One region of the Bradyrhizobium sp. GW821-FHT13H05 genome, then DNA from elsewhere that is predicted to be linked to it. Evidence: riboswitches for the same ligand, from Rfam matches in the RefSeq annotation. Region 1 holds a riboswitch; the other holds the start of a gene.
The links. Region 1 has a riboswitch for glycine ahead of AC1RR3_RS11960 (D-amino acid dehydrogenase). Riboswitches for the same ligand answer to the same signal wherever they lie in the genome.
Positions count from the first base shown of each region.

Region 2: another riboswitch for glycine. It lies ahead of gcvT (glycine cleavage system aminomethyltransferase GcvT); the one in region 1 lies ahead of AC1RR3_RS11960 (D-amino acid dehydrogenase).

Region 1 is NZ_JBXAPO010000003.1:638,315-647,174, reverse strand. It holds gene AC1RR3_RS11970 (ABC transporter substrate-binding protein) at 1-834, opposite strand, end outside; gene AC1RR3_RS11965 (M20/M25/M40 family metallo-hydrolase) at 1,105-2,235, shown strand; glycine riboswitch at 2,415-2,519, shown strand; glycine riboswitch at 2,523-2,626, shown strand; gene AC1RR3_RS11960 (D-amino acid dehydrogenase) at 2,695-4,008, shown strand; gene AC1RR3_RS11955 (ABC transporter permease) at 4,191-5,132, shown strand; gene AC1RR3_RS11950 (ABC transporter permease) at 5,153-6,040, shown strand; gene AC1RR3_RS11945 (ABC transporter ATP-binding protein) at 6,055-7,704, shown strand; gene AC1RR3_RS11940 (M81 family metallopeptidase) at 7,918-8,860, shown strand, end outside.
Region 2 is NZ_JBXAPO010000003.1:465,330-474,189, reverse strand. It holds gene AC1RR3_RS11090 (cyclic nucleotide-gated ion channel) at 1-717, opposite strand, end outside; gene alaS (alanine--tRNA ligase) at 724-3,420, opposite strand; glycine riboswitch at 3,732-3,820, shown strand; gene gcvT (glycine cleavage system aminomethyltransferase GcvT) at 3,965-5,113, shown strand; gene gcvH (glycine cleavage system protein GcvH) at 5,124-5,492, shown strand; gene gcvP (aminomethyl-transferring glycine dehydrogenase) at 5,652-8,516, shown strand; gene recA (recombinase RecA) at 8,745-8,860, opposite strand, start outside.

The sequences.
Region 1 (8,860 bases):
GATCTCCTTGTTCGCCTCCAGCAGCGGGAGCATGTCGTAAGGCAGGTTCTCCATGAAATCGATGTCGCCCGACTGCAGCGCGTTCACTGCGGTCTGCGAGTCCGGCATGGTGATCCATTCGACGCGGTCGACCTTCACCACCTTGCCGCCGGAGGTCCAGCTCGCCGGTTCCTTGCGCGGCACGTAATCGGTGTTCTTGACGTAGACCGCCTTCACGCCCGGCTGGAATTCCGACTGCACGAACTTGAAGGGACCGGAGCCGATCTGCTCCGGGATCTGCTTGTCCGGCGGCGTCTCGGCAAGGCGCTTCGGCATCATGAAGGCGACGCGCGAGGACGGCTTGCCGATGGAGTCGAGCACGAGGCCGTAGGGCTCCTTCAGCTTCAGCGTGATGGTCTTGGCGTCGGTGGCCTCGATGCTCGCGGTGAAGTCCATGAGCTTCTGGCCCATGCCGTCGACCGCGGCCCAGCGCTTGAGCGAGGCGACGCAGTCTTCCGCCGTCACCGGTGCGCCGTCATGCCACTTCAGACCATCGCGCAGCGTGAAAGTGTAGGTGAGCTTGTCGTCGGAGATCTTCCAGTCCGCCATCTGCGGCTGGATCTTGAAGCTCGAATCGGGCGCGATCAGCGTGTCGTAGACCATGTAGCCATGGTCACGCGTGATGTAGGCGGTGGTGAAGATCGGATCGATGATACGCAGATCCGAATGCATCACCGCGGTGATGGTCTTGCCGGCCGCGAGCACTGGCGAGGCCAGTGCCGTGGAAAGCGCGACGACCGATAGCGCAAGTTTGGAGGCGAACGCGCGACGCCCCCGGCGCATCAACTGGAACATAGAAAGTTTCTCCTGACGTGAAACTGTTCAAAGGCGGATTACTGGTTGAGCATCCGGTTCGTTCTTTAGGCGACCTAAGCTCATGCAATGCCTTTATCTTTTCGAGACTTGCAGACAGTCTTGAGCGCGTCAATCCGGTTTCGCTGCAGGCCCAAGCGGCGCGCGCACGGGCTCCACAAAGATCGGTTAAGCTCTACAACGCTTTCCGCTTGTCCTGCCCCGCGCCGATGCAATGCGCGTTCCATCTTTCGCAGCTTGAGAGACATTAAGATGAATCCAGCCAATCTCCCCTTCGATTCCGAGGCCATGCTCGAGGGCCTGCGCACGTGGGTGGAATGTGAAAGCCCGACCTGGGACGCCAGCGCGGTGAACCGCATGCTCGATATCGCGGCGCGCGACATGGCAATCATGGGTGCGACGATCGAGCGCATCGCCGGCCGGCAGGGCTTTGGCGGCGTCATCCGCGCGCGCTTTCCGCATCCGAAGCAGGGCGAACCAGGGATCCTGATCGCCGGGCACATGGATACCGTCCACCCGGTCGGCACCATCGAGAAGCTGAGATGGCGGCGCGAGGGCAACAAGTGCTACGGCCCCGGCATCTACGATATGAAGGGCGGCAACTATCTCTCGCTGGAAGCGATCCGGCAGCTGGCGCGCGCCTCGTTCATCACGCCGCTGCCGATCACCGTGCTGTTCACACCGGACGAGGAAGTCGGCACTCCCTCGACGCGCGACATCATCGAGGCGGAAGCCGCCCGCAACAAATATGTGCTGGTGCCGGAGCCCGGCCGCGCCGACAACGGTGTCACCACGGGACGTTACGCCATCGCGCGTTTCAATCTCGAAGCGACGGGACGCCCGAGCCATGCCGGTGCGACGCTGTCGGCGGGACGCTCGGCGATCCGCGAGATGGCGCGGCAAATTCTCGCGATCGACGCGATGACCACGGAGGATTGCACCTTCTCGGTCGGCGTCGTGCACGGCGGCCAATGGGTCAATTGCGTTGCCACCACCGCGACAGGCGAAGCGCTCTCCATGGCCAAGCGTCAGGCCGATCTCGACCGCGGCGTCGAAAGAATGCTGGCACTGTCAGGCACGGCCAATGACGTCACCTTCAAGGTCACGCGCGGGGTGACGCGTCCGGTGTGGGAGCCGGATGCCGGCACGATGGCGCTCTATGAAAAAGCGCGCGGCATCGCCGAACAGCTTGGCGCGAAGCTGCCGCACGCGAGCTCCGGCGGCGGCTCCGACGGCAACTTTACGGGCGCGATGGGCATCCCGACGCTCGATGGCCTCGGCGTGCGCGGCGGCAATGGCCATACGCTCGAGGAGTTCATCGAGGTGGATAGCCTGGTCGAGCGCGGCCGGCTGATGGCGGGATTGCTGGCGACACTGACGTAACGGCGCAGCCGTCATTCCGGGATGGTCCGAAGGACCAGACCTGGAATCTCGAGATTCCGGGTTCGATGCTTCGCATCGCCCCCGGAATGACGAACGCTGCACTGCACAATGCGTTGGCAGTCACGGGCGAAATTTAGCCTTGTCTAAAAATGAGGCGTATCGTACTGCTCGCCCGTCCACGCGACGATGCGGGAGAGATCGCAACGAAGGTTTTCAGCTTTTGTTGCGGCGCCGACGGAGCAACCGCCCCGGAAACTCTCAGGCAAAAGGACTGTATCGTCAGGACGATCTGGAGAGAGACGGCACGGCTTGAACGTCGTGACGTCCACCGAAGGGGATAGTCCGTTGCAAGGTCCGCAACGGATCAAGCTCTCAGGTAACCGTGACAGATGGGGCGCCGCTAACGGCCTTGTGGCCGGCGGTTAGCCGACTCTAACTCACGGGAGCCCCGAACCTGCCATGACTCATATCGCCATCATCGGCGCCGGTATCACCGGCGTGACGACAGCCTATGCCCTGCTCGAACGCGGTTACACGGTGACGGTGCTCGACAAGCACCGCTACGCCGCGATGGAGACCTCGTTCGCCAATGGCGGACAGCTCTCCGCCAGCAATGCCGAAGTGTGGAACAGCACTGCCACGATCCTGAAAGGGCTGCGCTGGATGTTCCGGCGCGACGCGCCGCTGCTGATGAACCCGCGGCCGAACTGGCACAAATATTCGTGGATGAGCGAGTTCGTCGCCAATATCGGCAACTACCGCGCCAACACGGTTCAGACCACGCGGCTCGCAATCGAAGCCCGCAAATATCTGTTCGAGATCGCGGCGCGCGAAGGCATCGAGTTCGATCTCGAACGCCGCGGCATTCTCCACATCTATCACGACAAGAAGGGCTTTGAATCCGGCCTGAGCGTCAATGCGCTGTTGCAGGAAGGCGGCCTCGATCGCCGCCCGGTGACATCGGAGGAAATCCGCACCATCGAGCCGACGCTGCGCAAGGACTACTATGGCGGCTTCTACACGCCGTCGGATGCGACCGGCGATATCCACAAATTCACCCGCGGGCTCGCCGAGGCCTGCAAGCGTCGCGGCGCGACCTTCATTCACGAGGCCAACATCGACTCGATCGCGCGCGCCGGCACAGGCTTCGTCGTCGCCTGGGACGATCTCTCCGCAAGCGACGCGGTCGCCTCCGCACGCGGCACGCTGAAGGTGGACGGCGTCGTGGTCTGCGCCGGTGTGGCGAGCCGCCACTTCGCGGCCCTGCTCGACGAGCGCGTCAACGTCTATCCCGTCAAGGGCTATTCGATCACCGTGCAGCTCGACACGGCAGCGAGCCGCGACGCAACGCCGACCGTGAGCCTGCTCGACGAAGCCGCCAAGATCGTCACCAGCAGGCTCGGCGCAGATCGTTTTCGTGTTGCCGGCACCGCCGAGTTCAACGACTTCAACCGCGACATCCGTGCCGACCGCGTGCAGCCGCTGGTCGATTGGGTGCGCAGCAACTTCCCCGCTGTCGAAACCTCGCGCGTCATCCCATGGGCCGGACTGCGGCCGATGATGCCGAACATGATGCCGGTGGTGCGCGCAGGCCGGATGCCCGGCGTATTCTTCAACACCGGCCACGGTCATCTCGGTTGGACCCTGTCGGCGGCCACAGCGCAGATGATCGCCGGGACCATCGACGGCTGGCGCGGCCTCAACGCGCCGCCCGCCGTGCCCTCACATCAGGTTGAACTTGCGGTTGAGCGCGAGCTACGCCGTGCATCTTGAGTGGTCGCAAACCGATGCGGGGCGGCCCCTTGTGACCGCCCTGCCCTTGGCACACAATTTGCCCCGAAAGGTCGGCATATCCGGCCGGCTTTCCCAGCCCGAATGACAGGCGCGCATGATAGACACGAACGAATCCACGGGCGCCTTGGCGCCCCGCAAGTTCCGCAGCCGGAGATAGGTGCATGCTAGGTTATCTCATTCGCCGCGTTCTGGCCGCGGTACCCGTGATGGGCGTCGTCGCGCTGTTCGTGTTCCTGCTGCTGCGGCTGACGCCGGGCGATCCCGCCGCGATCCTCGCCGGCGACAACGCAACGCCTGAGCGGCTCGAGCGCATCCGCGACTCGCTCGGCCTCAACGAGCCCCTGATCGTGCAGTTCATCACCTGGGTGAACAAGCTCTTGCACGGCGACCTCGGGACGTCGCTGATCTCCAACCTGCCGGTCATCAAGATGATCAGCCAGCGCGTCGAGCCGTCGATCTCGATTGCGCTCTCGACCATCATCCTCGCCGTCATCGTCGCCGTGCCCTTGGGGGTCATCGCGGCGTGGAAGCACGGCACCTGGATCGATCGTTTCGTGATGGGTCTCTCGGTGCTCGGCTTCTCGGTGCCGGTGTTCGTGGTCGGCTATGTCCTGATCGAGGTGTTCGCCATCGACCTGCGCTGGGTGCCGGTGCAGGGCTTCCGCAGCATCTCCACCGGTTTCGGCCCGTTCTTCGAGCGCATCGTCCTGCCGACCTGTGCGCTGTCCTTCATCTACATCGCGCTGATCGCGCGCATGACGCGCGCAGCGATGCTTGACGTGCTCGGCGAAGACTACGTGCGTACGGCACGCGCCAAGGGCATCAACGAGGTCGCGGTGATGATGCGGCATGCGCTGCGCAACGCCGCCGTGCCCGTGATCACCGTGATCGGCACCGGCTTTGCGCTGCTGATCTCCGGCGTCGTCGTCACCGAGAGCGTGTTCAACATCCCCGGCATCGGCCGCCTTACGGTGGATGCCGTGCTGGCGCGCGACTATCCGGTGATCCAGGCGATGATCCTGCTGACGTCGCTGATCTACGTCGTCGTCAATCTCCTGATCGACGTCGCCTACACGCTGCTCGATCCCCGGATCCGGTACTAGGGCTAAGGATAACAACAACAATGTCCGTCGATAGCCTCCCCCAGTCGTCCATTCCGATCACGTCGCCGCTGCGGCCGCGCTTTGGATTCCTCACCTCGACGCCGATCATCGCGGCGGCCACGGTCCTGCTCACATTGATCGTGCTGATCTCGATCCTGGCGCCGCTGATCGCGCCGCATGATCCGATCCAGCTTGCGCCGTCGCAGCGGCTGAAGCCCTCGTCCGCGCAATTCCTGCTCGGCACCGACGCCTATGGCCGTGACCTGTTGTCGCGCGTCATTTATGGCGGTCGCATCTCGCTTCTGATCGGCATCGGCTCGGCGATCCTGTCGATCGTCATTGGCCTTGCGATCGGCCTCGTCTCCGGCTTCTTCAAGCTGGTCGATTCCGTGATGATGCGCATCATGGACGGCCTGATGGCGATGCCGAGCATTCTGCTCGCGATCGCCGTGGTGTCCCTGTCCGGCGCCAGCCTCTGGACCGTGCTGATCGCGATCACCATCCCCGAAGTTCCGCGCGTGGCGCGGCTGGTACGCTCGGTCGTGCTGTCGGCGCGTGAGGAGCCCTATGTCGAAGCGGCGATCTCGGTCGGCTCGTCCTTGCCGAAGATCATGTGGCGGCATTTGATGCCGAACACGATCGCGCCGCTGATCGTGCAGGGCAGTTACGTCTGCGCGTCTGCGATCCTCACCGAAGCCATCCTGTCCTTCCTCGGCGCCGGCATCTCGCCGGAGACGCCGACCTGGGGCAACATCATGGCCGAGGGCCGCCAGTACTTTCAGCTCAAGCCGACGCTGATCTTCTGGCCGGGCCTGCTGCTCTCGATCGCCATCCTCAGCATCAATTTGATCGGCGACGCCGCCCGCGACGCACTCGATCCGCGCATGAAGCAGCGGGAAGGCAAGTGATGAACGATCAAGCGATGACCAACCCCATCCTCGACATCAACAACCTGGTCGTGTCCGTCGGCAAGAAGCCGAAGGGCGCCAACATCATCGACGGCATCTCGATCCAGGTGCACAAGGGCGAGACGCTATGTCTCGTCGGCGAAAGCGGCTCGGGCAAGTCGGTCACCTCGCTCACCACGATGGGCCTGCTGCCGAAAGGCACGCTGGTTCCGACCGGCGGCAGCGTCAAGCTGGTCGGCGAAGAGATTCTCACCGCGACCGACCGTCGCCTGCGCCAGCTCCGCGCGACGCAGATGGCGATGATCTTCCAGGAGCCGATGACGGCGCTCAATCCGGTCGTGCCGGTCGGCCGCCAGATCGACGAGGTGCTGCGCGCCCACACCAATCTCGATGCGAAAGCGCGGAAGAAGCGCATCCTCGACATGATGGAGCAGGTCCGCCTGCCCCAGGTCGAGCGCATCTTCGCCTCCTACCCGCACCGCCTCTCCGGCGGCCAGCGCCAGCGCATCATGATCGCGATGGCGCTGGTGCTGGAGCCGAAGCTGCTGATCGCCGACGAGCCGACCACCGCGCTCGACGTCACCACGCAGAAGCAGATTTTGACCCTGATCCGCGACCTCCAGCGCGATCACGGCACCGCCGTCTTGTTCATCACCCACGACATGGGCGTGGTCGCCGAGATCGCCGACCGCGTCGCGGTGATGCGACAGGGCCGGTTGGTCGAGACCGGCCCGCTCGACACCGTGCTGCGCAATCCGACCATGGAGTACACCCGCAATTTGCTCTCTGCGGTGCCGAGCCTGGTGCCGCGCGCGGCGCGGCCCGAGACCAGGGAACCGGTGGTGCTGGAGGCCAATGAGCTCAGCAAGGTCTACAAGGAGCGCGCCTTCTTCGGCAAAGGCCGCGAGGTCGTCGCCGCCGACAAGGTGACGCTGACGCTGCGCAAGGGCCGTACGCTTGGCATCGTCGGCGAGAGCGGCTCCGGCAAGTCGACCGTTGCGCGCTGCATCGTGCGCCTGATCGATCCGACCTCCGGCGGCGTGCGCCTCGCCGGCCGCGAGATCTCCGACATCTCGCGCCGCCTGCTCCAGCCGCACCGGAAGAAAATCCAGATCGTGTTCCAGGATCCCTACCGTTCGCTCAATCCGCGCGTCACCGTCGGCGAGAGCATCGCGGAAGGCCCGATCAATTACGGCACCTCGCATGCCGATGCGATGAAGCGCGCCCGCGAATTGCTCGAACTCGTCGGCCTGCCCGCGGACGCCGTGACACGCTATCCGCACCAGTTCTCCGGCGGCCAGCGCCAGCGCATCGCGATCGCCCGCGCGCTCGCGCTCGATCCCGACGTGCTGGTCGCGGACGAGGCGGTCTCCGCGCTCGACGTCTCGGTGCAGGCGCAGGTGCTGGAACTGCTCGACGAAATCCAGAAGCGGCTCGGCATCGCCATCCTGTTCATCACCCACGATCTGCGTGTCGCAGCGCAGATCTGCGACGAGGTCGTGGTGATGCAGCACGGCCGCGTCGTCGAACAGGGCCCCGCCGCAGAGGTGCTGACGCACCCGAAGGAGGCCTACACCAGGGCCTTGCTGGAGGCCGCCCCGGGCCGCGGCTGGGATTTTGCGAACTTCCGGCCCGTGTCGGAAGGCCTGGCAGCCATTGCGTGATCCGCATACTCCGTCATTGCGAGCGAAGCGAAGCAATCCAGACTGCGACCGCGGAAAGAATCTGGATTGCTTCGCGACGCTCGCAATGACGGGTAGCGACCATCAGCATTCGAAAATGACTTAAAGCCATGCGCGGCGGCATGGGCTCCTCGCTTGCCCTCTCCTCAAGGCCAAGGCTAACGTCGCGCACTTTCTAACGCTGGACTTGAATTGATGACCCGTATCGCCGTCGGCGGCTTCCTGCACGAGACCAACACTTTCGCGCCGACGAAGGCGACGTTTGCGGACTTCCAGCATGGCGGTGGCTGGCCGGCAATGACGCAAGGCCCCGACGTGCTGAAGGTGATGCGGCGCATCAATGTCGGCCTTGCCGGTTTCGTCGACAGCGCCGAAGCCAATGGCTGGGAACTGGTTCCGACGATCGCCTGTGGTGCCAGCCCGTCGGCGCATGTCACCAAGGATGCGTTCGAGCGCATCGTGAAGGTGATGGTTGACGGCATCGCGGCCGCCGGCCCGCTCGATGCGGTCTATCTCGATCTGCACGGCGCGATGGTCACCGAGCATCTCGACGACGGTGAAGGCGAGATCCTGGCGCGCGTGCGCCGCGTCATCGGCAAGGATGTTCCGCTGGTCGCGAGCCTCGACCTGCACGCCAACGTCACCCCCGAGATGATGGACCATGCGGACGCGCTGATCGCCTACCGCACCTATCCACATGTCGACATGGCCGAGACCGGCCGCGCCTCCGCGAAGCATCTCGCATTGCTGCTGAAGACCAAGCAGCGCTTCGCAAAGTCATTCCGCCAATTGCCGTTCCTGATCGCGATCAGCTGGCAATGCACCAACGACTATCCGACCAAGGGCATCTACGAAAAGCTCGCCGCGCTGGAGAGCGATGCGGTTCCGACCTTGTCGTTTGCGCCAGGCTTCCCCGCCGCCGACTTCCGCGACTGCGGCCCGAGCGTGTTCGCCTATGGCAAGACGCAGGAAGACGCCGACCGTGCAGCCGATGCGATCGTCAAGCTGATCGAGCGCCACGAGGACGATTTCGACGGCAAGATCTGGTCCCCCGACGACGGCGTGCGCCACGCCATGGAACTCTCGAAGAACGCCAGCAAGCCGATCATCATCGCTGACACCCAGGACAATCCCGGCG
Region 2 (8,860 bases), 170 kb from region 1:
CATGGCAAAGCCCGCGATGATGGTGAAGACGGAGATGAACTTGCCGAGCGCCGTCACCGGCACGACGTCGCCATAGCCGACGGTGCCGAGCGTCACGATCGCCCACCACATCGCCTGCGGGATGGTGCCGAGCTTGTCCGGCTGCACGTCGCGCTCGATAGCGTAGAGCAGCGAGGCAAACGTCAGCACCGCACCGATCAGGATGACGATGCAGCCGATCAGCGCGCGCCGCTCGGCATGCACGGCGGCGAGCAGCGAGCGCATCGCCGGCGAGTACCGTATCAGCTTGAAGAACGGCAGCACGCCGAGCCCGGCCAGCGTCGCGTGCCGGCCCGTGGCGAGCACGATCGCAGCGGGCAGGAACGCCATGAGATCGATGATGCCGAGCGCGGAGAAGGCATAAGAGAGCCGGTCGGACAGCGCGGACGCCTTGCGCTGGGTATGTCCGGCCACGGTCCACATCCGCGCGGCATATTCCAGCGCGAACACGATCACGGCCAGGACTGCGACCGTGCTGAACAGCGTGTCGAACCGCGCGTCCAGATCCGGCACCGAAGCGAGGATCATCGCGACCACGTCGAGCACGATGACGCCGATGATCAGCTGGATGAAGCGCGATCCGGCCGAATAGGCCAAGGGATCGTGCTCGAGCAATTCGTAGAGGCGATCCCGCAAGTTGGGATCGCGAAGCCCAATTCCTCGCGGAACGAGGCGCATCGGCGTTTACGCACCCGCCGATTTTTGTTCGAGAATGGCTTTTTCGATCGCCGCGAGCGCCTCGGTGGCCTTGGCGCCGTCGGGGCCACCGGCCTGCGCCATGTCGGGCCGGCCGCCGCCGCCCTTGCCGCCGAGCGCTTCGGACGCAACGCGCACCAAATTCACGGCGTTGAAGCGCGCGGTCAGGTCGGCGGTGACGCCGACCACGATGCCGGCCTTGCCGTCCTCGGTGACGCCGACGATGGCGACGACGCCGGAGCCGATCTGCTTCTTGCCGTCGTCGGCAAGGCTCTTGAGATCCTTCATCTCGATGCCCTCGACCGCGCGCGCCATCAGCTTGACGTCGCCGACTTCGCGCACGCCGCTCGCTGCGCCATTGCTGCCGGCGGACGCGCCGCCCCCCATTGCCAGCTTCTTGCGGGCATCGGAGAGCTCGCGCTCGAGCTTCTTGCGCTCATCCATCAGCGCGGTGATGCGCGCCGGAACGTCGTCGATCGAGGTGCGCAGCTCGTTCGCTGCCGTCTTCGCCAGCGCCATGGTCTCGTTGGCGTGCCGGCGCGCGTAATTGCCGGTCAGCGCCTCGATGCGACGCACGCCCGAGGCGACCGCGCTCTCGCCGGTCAGCGTGATCAGGCCGATATCGCCGGTGCGTCGCACATGGGTGCCGCCGCAGAGCTCGACTGACCAGCCGAGCGCATTGGTGCCGCGCTCACGCGCGGTCCGCCCCATCGAAACGACGCGAACCTCGTCGCCGTATTTCTCGCCGAACAGCGCGCGCGCGCCGGCCTCGCGGGCCTCGTCCACGCCCATGACGCGCGTCGTGACCTCGTCGTTCTCCAGCACCACGTCGTTGGCGATGTCCTCGACGCGGGCAAGCTCTTCCGCCGTGATCGGCTTCGGATGCACGAAGTCGAAGCGCAGCCGGTCCGGCGCGACCATCGAGCCGCGCTGGGCGATGTGATCGCCGAGCACCTGGCGCAGCGCCTCATGAATGAGATGCGTCGCCGAGTGATGGGCGCGGATCGACGAGCGCCGGCCGTGATCGACCTCGAGCTGCAGCGCGGTGCCGAGCTTCAGCTCGCCGCTCTCGACGGTGCCGACGTGAACGAAGAAATCGCCGAGCTTCTTCTGGGTATCGGTGACGCGGAACTTGATGCCGCCCTCTCCCAGCAGCACGCCGGTGTCGCCGACCTGGCCGCCGGATTCGGCGTAGAACGGCGTCTGGTTCAGCACGATCGCCCCTAGCTCGCCGGCCTTGAGGCTGGTGGCTTCCTTGCCGTCCTTCACCAGCGCGGTCACCACGCCTTCGGCGCTCTCGGTCTCGTAGCCCAGGAATTCGGTCGCCCCGAGCTTCTCGCGCAGCGGGAACCAGATCGCCTCGGAGGCGGCCTCGCCAGACCCCTTCCAGGACTCGCGCGCCTTGGCCTTCTGTCGCTCCATCGCGTCGGTAAACGAGGCCTGGTCAACGCCGATGCCGCGCGACTTCAGCGCGTCCTGCGTCAGGTCGAGCGGGAAGCCATAGGTGTCGTACAGCGTGAAGGCGACGTCGCCGTCGAACATGTCGCCCTTCTTCAAGGACGCGCTCTTCTCGTCGAGGATGGCCAGGCCGCGCACCAGCGTCTTGCGGAAGCGGGTTTCTTCCAGCCGCAGCGTCTCCTCGATCAGATTCTCCGCGCGCATCAGGTCGGGATAGGCCTGGCCCATCTCACGGACCAGCGCCCAGACCAGGCGATGCATCAGCGGCTCTTTCGCACCGAGCAGCTGCGCATGGCGCATCGCGCGGCGCATGATCCGGCGCAGCACATAGCCGCGGCCCTCGTTCGAGGGCAGCACACCGTCGGCGACCAGGAAGGCGGAGGAACGTAAGTGGTCGGCGATGACGCGGAACGAGGCCACCGTCTGCTCGTTCGGCCCGCTGCCGAGCGCCGACGACGTCGCGTCGATCAGATGACGGAACAGATCGGTCTCGAACACGCTGTCGACGCCCTGCATGATGCAGGCCATGCGCTCCAGGCCCATGCCGGTGTCGATCGAGGGACGCGGCAGATCCACGCGCTCCTCCTTCGTCACCTGCTCGTATTGCATGAACACGAGATTCCAGAATTCGAGGAAGCGGTCGCCATCCTCCTCCGGCGAGCCCGGCGGGCCACCCCAGATATGGTCGCCGCGATCGATGAAAATCTCCGAGCACGGGCCGCACGGGCCGGTGTCGCCCATCGCCCAGAAATTATCGGAGGTCGGAATGCGGATGATGCGGTCGTCGGAGAAGCCGGCGATCTTCTTCCACAGAGAGGCCGCCTCGTCGTCGGTGTGGTAGACGGTGACGAGCAGCTTGTCCTTCTTGAGCCCGAAATCCCGGGTGATCAGCGTCCAGGCCAGCTCGATCGCGCGCTCCTTGAAATAGTCGCCGAACGAGAAGTTGCCGAGCATCTCGAAGAAGGTGAGATGGCGCGCGGTGTAGCCGACGTTGTCGAGGTCGTTGTGCTTGCCGCCGGCGCGCACGCATTTCTGCGACGTGGTGGCGCGCTGATAGGGCCGCTTCTCGACGCCGGTGAAGACGTTCTTGAACTGCACCATGCCGGCATTGGTGAACATCAACGTCGGATCGTTGCGCGGCACCAATGGCGAGGACGACACGATCTCGTGGCCGTTCTCGGCAAAGAAGTTCAGAAAGGTCGACCTGATCTCGTTGACGCCGCTCATGTTCATCCAATCGGGTGTGCCAGAGCATGATCCGGAAAAGTGTGAAGCGGTTTTCCGGAAAGATCATGCTCAAACAAAGAGCTAAAGCGCGATGACTCTCATCGCGCTTTAGGACCCGCTTTACTGCCATCCAAACCGGTGATTTGGGCTGATATCTGCGGGCCAAAGCGCTTTTAGACAAGGCCAGCTTCGCTGTCCAGAAACTGTGCAACGTGATCAGTGGGTTGCCGTATCAGCGCAATCCCGTTGAAAGGCGCTCGCGCCGCGTTGACAGGCTTGGCCGGCCTGTGGTCTGTACCCATCTGTATCGTACGGCCACGTCGGGAGAGACCGGCATTGGTGCCGGCGCCGAAGGAGCAACCGCCCCGGAAACTCTCAGGCAAAAGGACCGCGTGGCTTTGACGACATCTGGAAAGAGGCGCCGGCGGGCTTAGGTCCGGACTGCGTCCGCCGACGGGATAATACTCTCAGGCACAGCGACAGATGGGGCTTCGACTGGTTGCTTCCGGGGAATCGTCCCCGGGGAACCGCCGAGGGCCCCGTAATGCCAGTGCGCGACGACCAAGATTCCCTGAAAAAAACGCCCCTTCACGGGTTTCACGTCTCCCTCGGCGGCAAGATGGTGCCGTTCGCGGGCTATGACATGCCCGTGCAGTACCCCGCAGGCGTGCTGAAGGAACACCTTCATACCCGCTCCTCCGCCGGCCTGTTCGACGTCTCCCATATGGGCCAGATCGCGCTCAGGCCGAAGTCGGGCAAGGTCGAGGACGCCGCCCGCGCGCTCGAGCGGCTGGTGCCGCAGGACATCGTCGCGATTGCACCGGGCCGGCAGCGCTACGCCCAGTTCACCAATGAAGATGGCGGAATTCTCGACGATCTCATGGTGGCCAACTTCGGCGATCACCTGTTCCTGGTCGTCAACGCCGCCTGCAAGGCAGAAGACGAGGCGCATCTGCGCGCGAATCTCTCCGGCGACTGCATCATCGAGCAGCTTGCCGACCGCGCGCTGATCGCATTGCAGGGCCCGAAGGCGGAATCGGCGCTGGCGAAATTATGTGCAGAGGTATCAGCCATGAAGTTCATGGACGCCGGCCCGCACAAAGTTGCCGGTCTCGCCTGTTTCGTCTCGCGCTCCGGCTACACCGGCGAAGACGGTTTTGAGATTTCGGTGCCCGCCGCCGACGCCGAGCGCCTCGCCAGGACGCTGCTGGACAATCCCGACGTGATGCCGATCGGCCTTGGTGCTCGCGACAGCCTGCGGCTGGAAGCCGGGCTCTGCCTTTACGGCCACGACATCGACACCGAGACCACGCCGGTCGAGGCCGCGCTGGAATGGTCGGTGCAGAAGAGCCGCCGCAGCGGCGGCGCCCGCGCCGGCGGTTTCCCCGGCGCCGAAAAGATCCTCGCTCATTTCGATCACGGCGCGTCCCGACGCCGCGTCGGCCTGCTCGCCCAGGGCCGCGCGCCGGTGCGCGAGGGCGCGCTGCTGTTTGCGGACGCGAGCGCGGGCGAGCCGATCGGAAAGGTCACGTCGGGCGGTTTTGGCCCGAGCCTGAATGCACCGGTTGCGATGGGCTATGTGCCCACCGCAGCGAGCGCGCTCGGCACACAAATCTTCGCCGAGGTGCGCGGGCAACGCCTGCCGCTCACCGTCGCCGCCATGCCCTTCGTGAAGAACACCTACAAACGCTGAGGACAAGACAATGACCACGACGCTGTACACCTCCGACCATGAATGGCTCGCCATCGACGGCGATGTCGCCACCGTCGGGATCACCGACTATGCGCAGTCCCAGCTCGGCGACGTCGTGTTCGTCGAGCTGCCCAAGGTCGGCCGCGCGCTGAAGAAGGCGGAAGCCGCAGCCGTCGTGGAATCGGTGAAGGCCGCTTCCGACGTCTACGCGCCTGTCACCGGCGAAGTGCTCGAGACCAACGCCGAGCTCGCGAGCGAGCCCGCGCTGGTCAATTCGGACGCGCAAGGCAAGGCCTGGTTCTTCAAGATCAAGATTGCCGACAAGGGCGAGCTCGGCGGCCTCATGGATGAAGCCGCGTACAAGGCCCATACGGCGTGAAGATATGAGCCGAGCCGTCGCCACGGACTCCCTGTCATCGTCCGCGAAAGCGGACGATCCAGTACGCCGCGGCCCATCGGCCCAATCACTACTGCCTGCGTTTACTGGATGCCCCGCCTTCGCGGGGCATGACAACGACATCTAAAGCGAGGACCCATGATGACCGCGCACCGCAAATCCAACGGCGACACCGCCACTTTCGTTCGCCGCCACATCGGCCCCTCCGCGCGCGACGTCACCGCGATGCTCGAGACGGTCGGTGCCAAGAGCGTCGACGCGCTGATGGCCGAGACGCTGCCGGCCTCGATCCGGCAGGCCGCGCCGCTCGATCTCGGCAAGCCGCTCAGCGAGACCGAGGCGATCGCGCATATGGCGGAGCTCGCCGCCCAGAACCAGGTCTTCACCTCGCTGATCGGACAAGGCTATTCCGGCACGATCCTGCCCGCGGTGATCCAGCGCAACATTCTGGAGAACCCGGCCTGGTACACGGCGTACACGCCCTATCAGCCCGAGATCAGCCAGGGCCGGCTGGAGGCGCTGCTCAACTTCCAGACCATGATCTGCGACCTCACCGGGCTCGACGTTGCCAACGCCTCGCTGCTCGATGAAGCAACCGCAGCGGCCGAAGCCATGGCGCTCGCCGAGCGGCACTCGCAGGTCAAGGCAAAGGCCTTCTTCGTCGACAAGGACGTGCATCCGCAGACGCTGGCGGTGATGCGCACCCGCGCCGAACCGCTCGGCTGGCATCTGGTAGTCGGCGATCCCCTCACCGATCTCGACACATCAGACGTGCTCGGCGCGCTGCTGCAATATCCGGGCTCTTCGGGCGCGGTGCGCGACCTCCGGCCCGCGATCGCTAGCCTGAAGGCCAAGGGCGCACTCGCAATCGTGGCCGCCGATCTCCTGGCACTGACGCTGCTCGCCTCGCCCGGCGAGCTTGGCGCCGACATCGCGATCGGCTCGGCGCAGCGCTTCGGCGTTCCCATGGGTTATGGCGGGCCGCACGCGGCCTATATGGCGGTGCGCGATGCCTTGAAGCGCTCGCTGCCCGGCCGCATCGTCGGCCTCTCCGTGGATTCGCGCGGGATGCCGGCCTATCGCCTCGCGCTGCAAACCCGCGAGCAGCACATCCGCCGCGAGAAGGCGACCTCCAACATCTGCACCGCGCAGGTGCTGCTCGCCGTGATCGCCTCGATGTATGCGGTCTATCACGGCCCCGAGGGCCTCATCCAGATCGCGCGCAATGTGCATCGCCGTGCCGCCGTGCTTGCGGCCGGCCTGCGCAAGCTCGGCTTTGCGCTGCAGTCGGACAGCTTCTTCGACACGCTGAGCGTCGATGCCGGCGCCAAGCGCGCCGAGATCGTCGCGCGCGCGGCTGCCGAAAAGATCAATCTCGGCGTCGGTGATGCCGACTTGCGCATCGCGCTCGACGAGACCACCACGCCCGCGACGGTCGAAGCCGTCTGGCGCGCCTTCGGCGGCACGCTTGCCTATGCCGAGATCGATGCCACCACGCGCGAAGCGCTGCCGGAGGCGCTGAAGCGCACCACCGGCTTCCTCACCCATCCGGTGTTCCACGCGCATCGCTCGGAGACCGAGATGCTGCGCTACATGCGCAAGCTCAGCGACCGCGACCTCGCGCTCGACCGCGCGATGATCCCGCTGGGGTCCTGCACCATGAAGCTGAACGCGACCACCGAGATGATGCCGCTGACCTGGCCGGAATTCGGCTCGCTGCATCCGTTCGCTCCACGCGAGCAGGCACGCGGCTATCACGCGCTGTTCGCGCGGCTGGAACAATGGCTGTGCGACATCACCGGCTATGACGCGATCTCGCTGCAGCCGAACTCGGGCGCGCAGGGCGAATATGCCGGCTTGCTTGCGATCCGCGGCTATCACGCGGCGCGTGGGCAGAGCCACCGGAAAATCTGCCTGATCCCCTCCTCCGCCCACGGCACCAATCCGGCCTCGGCCGCGATGGTCGGCATGGACGTGGTGGTGGTCGCCTGCGAGAAGAACGGCGACGTCGACGTCAATGATCTCCGCGCCAAGGCGGAAAAGCACGCGAACGATCTCGCCGCGGTCATGATCACCTATCCCTCCACGCACGGCGTGTTCGAGGAGCACATTCGCGAGATCTGCGACATCGTCCACGGCCACGGCGGCCAGGTGTATCTGGATGGCGCCAACCTCAACGCGCAGGTCGGTCTCTCACGGCCCGGCGATTACGGCGCCGATGTCAGCCATCTCAATCTGCACAAGACCTTCTGCATCCCGCATGGCGGCGGCGGCCCCGGCATGGGTCCGATCGGCGTTAAGGCGCATCTTAAGCCGTTCCTCCCCGGCCATCCGGCGACGCAGGGCGATGCACCGGTGGGGCCGGTCTCGGCCGCACCGTTCGGCTCGGCCTCGATCCTGACCATCTCCTACATCTACATCCTGATGATGGGCGGCGAAGGCCTGAAGCGCGCCACCGAGATTGCGATCCTCAACGCCAACTACATCGCGGCCAGGCTCGATGCGCACTTCCCGGTGCTCTACAAGAACGAGAAGGGCCGCGTCGCGCATGAGTGCATCGTCGACCCCCGCGCGCTGAAGACAACCAGCGGCGTCACCGTCGACGACATCGCCAAGCGCCTGATCGATTACGGCTTCCACGCGCCGACCATGAGCTTCCCGGTGCCGGGCACGCTGATGATCGAGCCGACCGAGTCGGAATCGAAGGCCGAGCTGGACCGGTTCTGCGACGCCATGATCGCGATCCGCAAGGAGATCGCCGAGGTCGAGGCCGGCCGATTCAAGATCGAGGCCTCGCCGCTGCGTCATGCTCCGCACACCGTGCATGACATCGCGGATGATGCGTGGAATCGCGCCTACACCCGCGCCGAGGGCTGCTTCCCCGCAGGCAGCTCACGCACCGACAAATATTGGAGCCCTGTGGGGCGCGTCGACAATGTCTATGGCGACCGCAATCTGGTGTGCTCCTGCCCGCCGGTGAGCGATTATGCGGAGGCCGCGGAGTAAGGGATTCGCAGGGTGGGCAAAGCGGCTCGTCCGCCGTAGCTCGAAGAGCGAAGGCGGAAGCGTAAGCGTGCCCACCACCTTTGTCTGTGTTGAAATAGGGTGGGTACGGCGCTTGCGCGCCTTTGCCCACCCTGCGGCCTGCAACGCAAAACGAAACGGGCCCCGAAGACGTCGGCAACTCAACGTCCTCAGCGCCCGCTCCTCGCGAAAAACTCTTCGCGTTAAGGCTTACTCGTCCGCCGGCTCTTCGCCGTCGGCATCGCGCTCGGGGGTGCCGGCTAGAATCTGTTCGGCGATCAGGCCGGAGTTCTGGCGGATCGCGGTCTCGATCTTGGCGGTGATGT